2 regions of the Herbaspirillum sp. WGmk3 genome follow, and region 2 is predicted to be linked to the other one. Evidence: predicted binding sites of a transcription regulator. Region 2 holds the regulator's gene; the other holds the start of a gene.
What was found. The regulator sigma-54, encoded in region 2, starts transcription at its own class of promoters, with help from an activator protein. The targets are predictions, from matches to a motif close to TGGCANGNAANCTGCTTT.

Region 1 (4,962 bases), on a different contig from region 2:
ATCGGCACGGCGCTCTTCGAGCAGAAGCCCACCACTGTGCACGCCCAGCAGCACTACCTGGATGCCAACCGCTTCCTGACCTGTTCGGCCGCCCCCATCTTCGACCATCGCGGCCAAGTGCTGGGAGTGCTGGATGTCTCGGGCGAATGCGGCAGCTTCCACAAGCACACCATGGCCTTGGTGCGGATGTCGGCGCAGATGATTGAAAACCACCTGCTGGCCGGCAGCTTCCCCGATTGCATCACCCTGCACTTCCACAGTCGCTCCGAATTCGTGGGTACGCTGGTCGAAGGCATCGTCAGCTTCACGCCCGGCGGGCGTTTCCTGGCGGCCAACCGCAGTGCGCAGTTCCAGCTGGGGCTGACACTCGCGGCGCTGCAGTCGCATACCTTTGCGTCGCTCTTCGGGGTGCCGCTGTCGCTGCTGTTCGAACACCATCGCAAGGCCGCCTCGGGCTTGCTGGAGCTGTGCCTGCACAACGGCATCCGCATCCATGGCCGCGCCGAACTGCGGCTGCGCGACCAGCATTTCCAGAATGCGCGGGAAGCCGTGATCGAGGCACCGGAAGTACTGCCCGCCAGCCCATCTGCTCGCCCGGCCCCACCTGTGCGCCCCCATCCGGGCCAGCCGCGCGGCGGACTGCAAGCCCTCGATACCGGGGACGCCCGCATGAGCGCCATCATCGCCAAGTTGCGCAAGGTGATCGACCGCGACATCCCGGTCCTCATCACCGGCGAAACCGGCACTGGCAAGGAGTGGCTGGCCCAGGCCATCCACCGCGAAAGCGCGCGCTTCCACGCCACGCAAACCCGGGGCGGCGCCGCGCCCTTCGTGGCCGTGAATTGCTCGGCCATTCCCGAGAACCTGATCGAGGCCGAACTCTTCGGTTATGAAGACGGCGCCTTCACCGGCGCCCGCCGCAAAGGCGCACTGGGCAAGATCGCGCAAGCCCAGGGCGGCACCCTCTTCCTCGATGAAATCGGCGACATGCCGCTGGCCCTGCAGGGCCGCCTGCTGCGCGTGCTGCAGGAACGCGCTGTGACGCCGCTGGGCAGCCAGCGCGTGATTCCGGTGGACTTCGCTCTGGTATGCGCCACCAACCAGCCGTTGCGAGAAATCGCGGCGCGCCATGCCTTCCGTGAAGACCTGTACTACCGCATCAATGGCTTGCAGGTAAAACTGCCCGCCTTGCGCGAGCGCAGCGACCTGGGCGCCCTGATCGACCGCATCCTGGAACAGGAAGGCGGCCGTCACGCGCCGCGCTTCGATGCCCAGGCCCTGGCGTTGCTGCAATCCAGCCGCTGGCCGGGCAACCTGCGGCAACTGTCCAACCTGATCCGCACCGCCCTGGCCATGGCCGATGGCGAGGCCTGGATAGGGGTGGAACACTTGCCAGATGACTTTCTGGACGAGGCAGCGCCGCTGCAGGCGGCTGGCGGAATGCCGGCCCCGGCAGCGCATGAAGAAACGGACGAAAAACCGCTCTCCATGCACGACAGCGAATGGGCCGCCATCGAACGCGCCCTGCGCACCCATGACGGCAACGTCAGCGCCGCCGCCAAGGCGCTGGGGGTGTCGCGCAATACGCTCTATCGCCGCTTCAAGTCACGCGGGCACTGAGCGGGGCAAGCGCGTCGTATTCCTCATCGGTAAAGAGCCGCGAGCGCGTCAGGAAGCGCTTGCCGCTGCCGTTCTCCAGCGAGAACATGCCGCCGTTGCCGCTGACCACGTCGATGATCAGTTGCGTGTGTTTCCAATATTCGAACTGGTCGGCGCCGATGTAGAACGGCACGCCATCGATCTCCCCGAGATGCACGTCGGTATCACCCAGCGTGAAGTCGCCAGCCGGATAGCACATCGGCGCACTGCCATCGCAGCAGCCCCCGGATTGAAAAAAGATCAGCTCGCCATGCCGCGCCTTCAACTGGCGCAGCAACTCCACCGTGGCCTCGGTGGCCGTCACCCTGGGCAATGCATCCATTCGCCGCTCTCCTGTTGAGTCTGGATCTGCCAATAAAAGCGGCACCGGCCGCGCGAGTTGCGGACCGGTGCCGAAGCTGCCTTGCTGCAAGGAGTCAAACGAAGTCACACGATCAGAAGAAGCCCAGCGCCTTGGGGCTGTAGCTGACCAGCAGGTTCTTGGTCTGCTGGTAGTGGTCCAGCATCATCTTGTGGTTCTCGCGGCCGATGCCGGACTGCTTGTAGCCACCGAAGGCTGCATGCGCCGGATACAGGTGATAGCAGTTGGTCCACACGCGGCCAGCCTGGATCTCGCGGCCCATGCGGAAGGCACGCGTGCCATCTCGGGTCCACAGGCCTGCACCCAGGCCGTACAGGGTGTCGTTGGCGATAGACAGGGCTTCTTCCTCATCCTTGAAGGTGGTCACCGACACCACGGGGCCGAAGATTTCTTCCTGGAAGATGCGCATCTTGTTGTTGCCCTGGAAGACGGTCGGCTTGACGTAGTAGCCAGTGGCCAGATCACCGCCCAGTTCTTCACGTCCGCCGCCGGCCAGCACCTTGGCGCCTTCCTGCTTGCCGATGTCGATGTAGGAGAGGATTTTCTCCAACTGCTCCTGCGAGGCCTGCGCGCCGATCATGGTGCTCTTGTCCAGCGGGTTGCCCTGCTTGATGGCGGCCACGCGCTTCAAGGCACGTTCGATGAAACGGTCATAGATCGATTCCTGCACCAGCACGCGCGAGGGGCAGGTGCAGACCTCGCCCTGGTTCAGCGCAAACATGGCGAAGCCTTCCAGGGCCTTGTCGAAGAATTCGTCGTCCTTGTCCAGCACGTCGGCGAAGAAGATGTTGGGCGACTTGCCACCCAGCTCCAGGGTCACCGGGATCAGGTTCTGCGAGGCGTACTGCATGATCAGGCGGCCGGTAGTGGTCTCGCCGGTGAAGGCGATCTTGGCGATGCGCTTGTTGGAGGCCAGCGGCTTGCCGGCTTCCACGCCGAAGCCCTGCACGATGTTGACCACGCCCGGCGGGATCAGGTCGGCGATCAGTTCGATCAGGACCATGATGGAAGCCGGCGTCTGCTCGGCCGGTTTCAGGACCACGCAGTTGCCGGCGGCCAGCGCCGGAGCGAGCTTCCACACCGCCATCAGGATGGGGAAGTTCCACGGGATGATCTGGCCGACCACGCCCAGCGGTTCATGGAAGTGATAGGCGTAGGTGTCGCTGTCGATGGTGCAGATGCTGCCTTCCTGAGTGCGCACGGCGGCGGCGAAATAGCGGAAGTGGTCGATGGCCAACGGGATGTCGGCGGCCATGGTTTCGCGGATGGGCTTGCCGTTGTCCAGGGTCTCGGCGGTGGCCAGCAATTCCAGGTTGGCTTCCATGCGGTCGGCGATCTTGAGCAGCACGTTGGCGCGCTCGGCGGGGGAAGTCTTGCCCCAGCTCTTCTTGGCGGCGTGGGCGGCGTCCAGCGCCAGTTCCACGTCTTCGGCGCTGGAACGCGCCACTTCACAGAAGGCGCGGCCGATCACCGGGCTGATGTTCTCGAAGTATTCGCCCTTGACCGGCGGCACGAATTTGCCACCGATGAAGTTGTCGTAACGTTGCTTGAAGGGATCGCGTACGCCGAGTTTGCTGATGTCTGCCAGGTTCATGTCGTCTCCGTTCGGGTTATGGTTGAAATCCCGCCGCGATCATGGCCGCAGCGGACGTTCACCCCTCAAGATGGCAAATCGCATGCCAGCCTGCAAACCCGCTCTGCAAGCGGATCTTGCGCCAGCGCCAGTGTCACGCTGTGTCAATCTGGCGCAGCCTGGGACAGCGTGCAGCAACAGCCTGCCACACCCTGAGCGCTTTTCTGATGACGTAAAAAAACCGGCCAGTGGCCGGTTTTTCGCAATGCGCGGAGATCTGTGGATCAGACGGCATCCGGGCCGGTTTCGCCGGTACGGATACGGATCACCTGCTCCACTTCCTGCACGAAGATCTTGCCGTCGCCGATCTTGCCGGTGCGGGCGGCCTTGATGATGGCGTCCACGGCCTGCTCGACCACCTTGTCGTCCACCACGACCTCGATCTTGACCTTGGGCAGGAAGTCGACCACGTATTCGGCACCGCGATAGAGTTCGGTGTGGCCCTTCTGCCGTCCGAAGCCCTTCACTTCGGTGACCGTCAGGCCCGTGACGCCGACTTCGGCGAGGGATTCACGCACCTCGTCCAGCTTGAACGGTTTGATGATGGCGGTCACTTGTTTCATGGCAATTCCTCTCTTGGTATGTCGTAAAGAAACGATCTCAACGATCTATTGAATAGCGGATACAACCTTTGTTCTTATTTTACTGGCAAGACCGTGGCGTCCCGCCCACTTGCACATTGTCAATCAGGCGTGCCCGGCTTTCAACCTTCTTGAACCCGCCGGGCCATGAAAAGCCGTTATTCAGGTCTCCAGATCGGGAATGCGCTCCAGATCCTGCAGCCAGACGGTGGCCTCGCCATCGCTGGGTGCGCGCCAGTCGCCACGCGGCGAAAGCGAGCCGCCCGAGCCGACCTTGGGGGCATTGGGCACGCAGGAGCGCTTGAACTGGCTGGTCTTGAAGAAGCGATAGACGAAGATGCCCAGGTTTTTCTTGATCTGCGGCAAGCTGTACTGGTTGCGCGCACCGTGCAGGCCATCCGGCCAGTGGCCGATGCTGCGGTCCTGCCAGGCGCTGTGCGCCAGGAAGGCCACCTTCGCCGGCGTGAAGCCGTAGCGCAGGATGTAGTAGAGATTGAAATCCTGCAGCTCGTAAGGGCCGATGAAATCCTGCGTGCGCTGGCCCGGTTCGCCGTCGGAGGCGCCCGGCACCAGTTCAGGACTGATTTCGGTTTCGAGGATGTGGATCAGCACTTCCGGCTGCTTCAGTTCCAGCGAACCGGATTCCGCCACCCAGCGCACCAGGTGCGTGATGAGGGTCTTGGGTACGCTGGCGTTGACGTTGTAATGCGACATGTGGTCGCCCACGC
Region 2 (4,962 bases):
GACCGGTCTGCCGCGCTATGACGTTGCGGGAACGAAGATGGTGCACTACCCCACGGATGACTCCTTCGAGATCACCAAGCCGGTGGTGCACAACCTGGACCAGAACCAGGCACCGATGGAGCTTTACTCGGATACCGCGCGCGTCACCGACGACCAGACGCAGATCCACATGTACGGCAACGCCAACGCCATCCGCGCGCCCTACAAGGGCCGCGAGCAGATGCATCTGGTGTCGGAATACCTGCTGCTGTTGCCTGACGATGAAATCGTCAAGACCGACAAGCCGGTGGCCATGACCATGGGCACCACGCGCCTGAACGGCGTGGGCATGGTGGCCAACAATGCGACCCAGGTGGTGCAGCTGTTCGGCAATGTCCGCGGCTATTACGAGCCCACTCCGAAGAAACGCTAAGCCGGATGACTCCGGGATAAAAACGCCAAGAACCGATCAGACAGGAACCCAATGAAACGCTCATTCTTACTGCCGATGCTGATGCTGGCTGCCGTGTGCGGCGTGGCCAACGCCGAGAAGGCGGACTCCACCAAGCCGACCAACATCGAGGCAGACCAGATGGTCTACGATGACGTGCGCCAGGTGAAGACCTTTACCGGCAACGTGGTCATGACCCGCGGCACGCTGATCATCAAGGCCGGCCGCGTGGTATTGACGACCGACCAGTACGGTTATGAAAATGCGGTGCTGTATGCGGCCCCGGGCGCGCTGGCCAACTTCCGCCAGAAGCGTGACGGCGGTCCCAACCTGTGGATCGAAGGCCAGGCCGAGCGCATCGAGTATTCGGAGCAGACCGAAATCTCCAAGCTGTTCCAGCGCGCGCACATCCAGCGCATGGACGGCGATCGCATCACCGATGAAGTCAACGGCGAATTCATCTCCTATGACAGCCGCGCCGAATTCTATTCCGTGAACAACACCGCCACCGGCGAGAGCAAGCCGGGCGCAGGCCGCATCACTGCGGTGATCCAGCCCAAGAATCCGCCGCCGGCAGGCAGCACCGCGCCGGCCCAGCCCGCGGGCAAGAACAACGCTGCGCAGCCTGCAACGCGTCGCGACAGCGGAAAGGACCAGTGACAATGGTAGCCAGCTCGCTGGTCGTTCGCGGCCTGAAGAAAAGTTATGGCGCGCGCCAGGTGGTGCGCGATGTCTCGATGGAATTGCGCAGCGGCGAGGTGGTCGGCCTGCTCGGCCCGAATGGTGCCGGCAAGACCACTTCGTTCTACATGATCGTGGGGCTGGTGCCCTCCGATGGTGGCGAGATCGACCTCGATGGCGCGTCCATTTCGCGCATGCCGATCCACAAGCGTGCCACCATGGGCTTGTCCTACCTGCCGCAGGAAGCCTCGGTATTCCGCAAGCTGACGGTGGAAGACAATATCCGCGCCGTGCTGGAACTGCGCCAGGAAGAGGGCAAGCCGCTCTCGCGCGATGAAATCGAAGGCCGCCTCAACAACCTGCTGCACGAACTGCAGATCGAGAAGCTGCGCGAAAGCCAGGCGCTGTCGCTCTCGGGCGGTGAACGCCGGCGCGTCGAGATCGCCCGCGCACTGGCCACCGATCCGCGCTTCGTGCTGCTGGATGAACCGTTCGCCGGTATCGACCCGATTGCCGTGATCGAGATCCAGCGCATCGTGCGCTTCCTGAAGGAACGCGGCATCGGCGTGCTGATCACCGACCACAACGTGCGCGAAACGCTGGGCATCTGTGATCGCGCCTACATCATCAACCAGGGCACGGTGCTGGCCAGCGGCAATCCGGAAGAGATCATCGCCAACGAGTCGGTGCGCCGCGTGTATCTGGGCGAGCATTTCCGCATGTAAGCGGTGCAGTCGGCTTGCCCGATACGCTTGAAGAAATACAGAGTGCACATCACGTAATACGCAACAAGCAATACGCAATACGCAACGACCGGCAGAGCAACCAGCGGGCCACGCCGCTTTCAGAAAGACAGATGAAACAGTCGCTCCAGTTACGTACCTCGCAGCACCTCGCATTGACGCCGCAACTGCAGCAGTCGATCAGACTGTTGCAACTGTCGACGCTGGAACTGCACCAGGAACTGGAACAGATCCTCTCCGACAATCCCCTGCTGGAACGCCTCGACGACGCGCTCGACAATTCGGTACGTCTGCTGGCCGATGGCGCGGTCTCCAATTCGCCCTCCAGCGGCGTTGCCGAAACCAGTCACGAAGGCAGCGGCGAAGCGGCCCCGGCCGCCAGCGATGGCGATTCCAGCTTCGACTACCAGGACAACACGCCGGAAGCCGGTGTCACGGGGGATGCCGACTGGAGCTTCGACGACGTCGCGCGCAGCGGCAAGTCGCCAGACGATGACGATGCCCGTCCGCAACTCGAAGCGCACGAACTGACCCTGCGCGAACACCTGCTGGAACAGATCCGCGTGACCGCACGCACCCTGCGTGATCGTGCGCTGCTGGAACTGCTCACCGATGCGCTGGACGAGAGCGGCTATCTGGAAGAGCCGCTGGAAGACATCCACGCACGCCTGCCCGAAGAGCTGGGCATCGACATGGAAGAGCTGTCGATTTCGCTCAAGCTGCTGCAGAGCCTGGACCCGGCGGGTGTCGGTGCGCGCAGTGCCGGCGAATGCCTGGCCCTGCAGATCCGCCGCCTGCCCAAGATCCCCTTTGTCACGCGCAAGCTGGCGCTGAGGATCGTGGAGGATTACCTGCCGCTGTTTGCCCAGCGCGATTTCAACAAGATCAAGAAGGCCCTGGATTGCGATGACGAAGACCTGCGCGAAGCGCAGGCCGTGATCCGCCAGTGCCGTCCGCATCCGGGTGCGGAATTCGCGCGTGATGCCTCGGACTATGTGGTGCCGGACGTGATTGTCAAGCAGACAAAGAACGGCTGGCAGGTCATGCTCAACCATGAGGTCATGCCCAAGCTGCGCGTCAATGCGATGTATGCCAGTGCATTGAAGCAAGCCAAGGGAGAAGGTTCGCTGTCGTCGCAGTTGCAGGAAGCCAAGTGGCTCATCAAGAACATGCGGCAACGTTTCGATACAATTTTGCGCGTCGCGCAGGCTATTGTGGAACGTCAAAGAAACTTCTTTTCACATGGGGCAGTGGCCATGCGCCCCCTTGTGCTGCGTGAAATTGCTGATACACTGGGTCTACACGAGAGCACCATCTCTCGCGTGACGACTCAGAAATACATGCTCACTCCGCATGGAATGTTTGAGTTGAAATACTTCTTCGGTAGCCATGTCGCGACTGAAACCGGAGGTGAAGCTTCCTCCACCGCGATACGGGCGCTGATCAAACAGTTGATAGGAGCCGAGAACCCGCAGACCCCATTATCCGATAGCAAGATTGCGGATATGCTGGCAGAACAAGGCATGGTGGTCGCGCGACGCACAGTCGCCAAATACCGCGAAGTGTTGAAGATTCCGCCGGTCAATCTCCGCAAGTCCCTCTGAGTTTTTCCTCAGTTTTTCTGCAGTACCGTTGCTGTGTTCAGGCAAGCATCCGACTGATGCCCGCGCCATCTGACACGAAGACCGTGCCCGTGGTACAGCTGCAGCAGGATCGATTGCACGAACCTCCAGTGACTTCACGATAGGAGTCTTGTATGAATCTGACCATCAGTGGACACCACCTCGAACTGACCCCCGCCATCCGGGAATACGTGCAAAGCAAGCTCTCGCGTATCAAGCGCCATTTCGACAACGTGATCGACGTCAGCGTGATCCTGAGCGTAGATAAACTCACAGAAAAGGAAAAGCGCCAAAAAGCGGAAATCAACGTCCACATCAAGGGGAAGGATCTACATGCGGAAAGCATCGCACACGACCTCTACGCTGCCATTGACACGCTGATCGACAAGCTCGATCGCCAGGTCATCAAGCACAAGGACAAGTTGCAGGAGCATCACTCCATGGCCAAGCGCCTGCCGGACGAAACGCCGGAGGATGCGGTGGCCGGAGCGGCATAAGCCAGGACACCCTCGGCAAGCCACCTCGCAGCCGCAAGGCTGCTGAGAAAGCCAGCCGAATTTCATGAGGAAGGGGCGCGCAAGCGCCCTTTTTCATTTGTGGCCGCCGAACTGGCCAAGCCTGTGGAAAAGATATAAATCATTGCGTAAAGCAACTTTTCCACCGCCGCTGCTGACGATGATGCAAGGGACGGCTTGAATGTCTTCACGGCACCCTCATCTTCAACACAAGAATTTGCATACGATATAAATCATTTCCTCGATGCAATTTTTTGCCCGTTCAGACAGGCCACCAGCATGCAGGCGATTTCAACGCGCCCGCCGGCTTTTCCCTATAATGTCGGGCAATCCCATTTTTAAAGGCACAGCCATGAGCGACGTCCAATCCTGGATCAAAGAAACCGTGACCCAAAACCCCGTGGTGCTGTTCATGAAGGGCACTGCACAGTTCCCCCAATGCGGCTTTTCCGGCAAGGCCATCCAGCTGCTGAAGGCCAGCGGTGCCGAGAACATCGTCACCGTCAACGTGCTGGAAAGCCCGGACGTGCGCCAGGGCATCAAGGAATACTCGAACTGGCCGACCATTCCCCAGCTGTACGTGAAGGGTGAATTCGTCGGCGGCTCCGACATCATGACCGAGATGTACGAGTCCGGCGAACTGCAGACCCTGATCAAGGGCTGAGTTTTACTTGCCTGACTGACTCATGAGCAGTTCTTCCAGCCAGCCGCGCCAGCGCCTGATCGTTGCGATCACCGGTGCCACCGGTGCCATCTATGGCGTGCGGCTGCTGGAGCATCTGCGCAAGCATGGCCAGGTGGAAACGCACCTGATGGTGTCCGAAGCTGGCGTGCTCAATCTGCATCAGGAACTGGACATGCGGCGCAAGGATGTGGAAGCGCTGGCCGATGTGGTGCACAACGTGCGCGATGTCGGCGCCTGCATCGCCAGCGGCTCGTTCGCCTCTACCGGCATGGTGGTGGCGCCCTGT

Region 1: adh (aldehyde dehydrogenase) is a predicted target of sigma-54. The motif match lies at 3,685-3,702, and genes of this name have one in related genera.

The regions. Positions count from the first base shown of each region.
Region 1 covers NZ_JAKYWT010000002.1:1,046,588-1,051,549, forward strand. The annotation lists gene MKD49_RS10645 (sigma-54-dependent Fis family transcriptional regulator) at 1-1,620, shown strand, start outside; gene MKD49_RS10650 (DUF779 domain-containing protein) at 1,601-1,981, opposite strand; gene adh (aldehyde dehydrogenase) at 2,094-3,614, opposite strand; gene MKD49_RS10660 (P-II family nitrogen regulator) at 3,878-4,216, opposite strand; gene MKD49_RS10665 (NAD(+) synthase) at 4,397-4,962, opposite strand, start outside.
Region 2 covers NZ_JAKYWT010000008.1:17,671-22,632, reverse strand. The annotation lists gene lptC (LPS export ABC transporter periplasmic protein LptC) at 1-412, shown strand, start outside; gene lptA (lipopolysaccharide transport periplasmic protein LptA) at 464-1,090, shown strand; gene lptB (LPS export ABC transporter ATP-binding protein) at 1,093-1,836, shown strand; gene MKD49_RS24230 (RNA polymerase factor sigma-54) at 1,968-3,458, shown strand; gene hpf (ribosome hibernation-promoting factor, HPF/YfiA family) at 3,611-3,973, shown strand; gene MKD49_RS24220 (hypothetical protein) at 4,036-4,182, opposite strand; gene grxD (Grx4 family monothiol glutaredoxin) at 4,344-4,655, shown strand; gene MKD49_RS24210 (UbiX family flavin prenyltransferase) at 4,678-4,962, shown strand, end outside.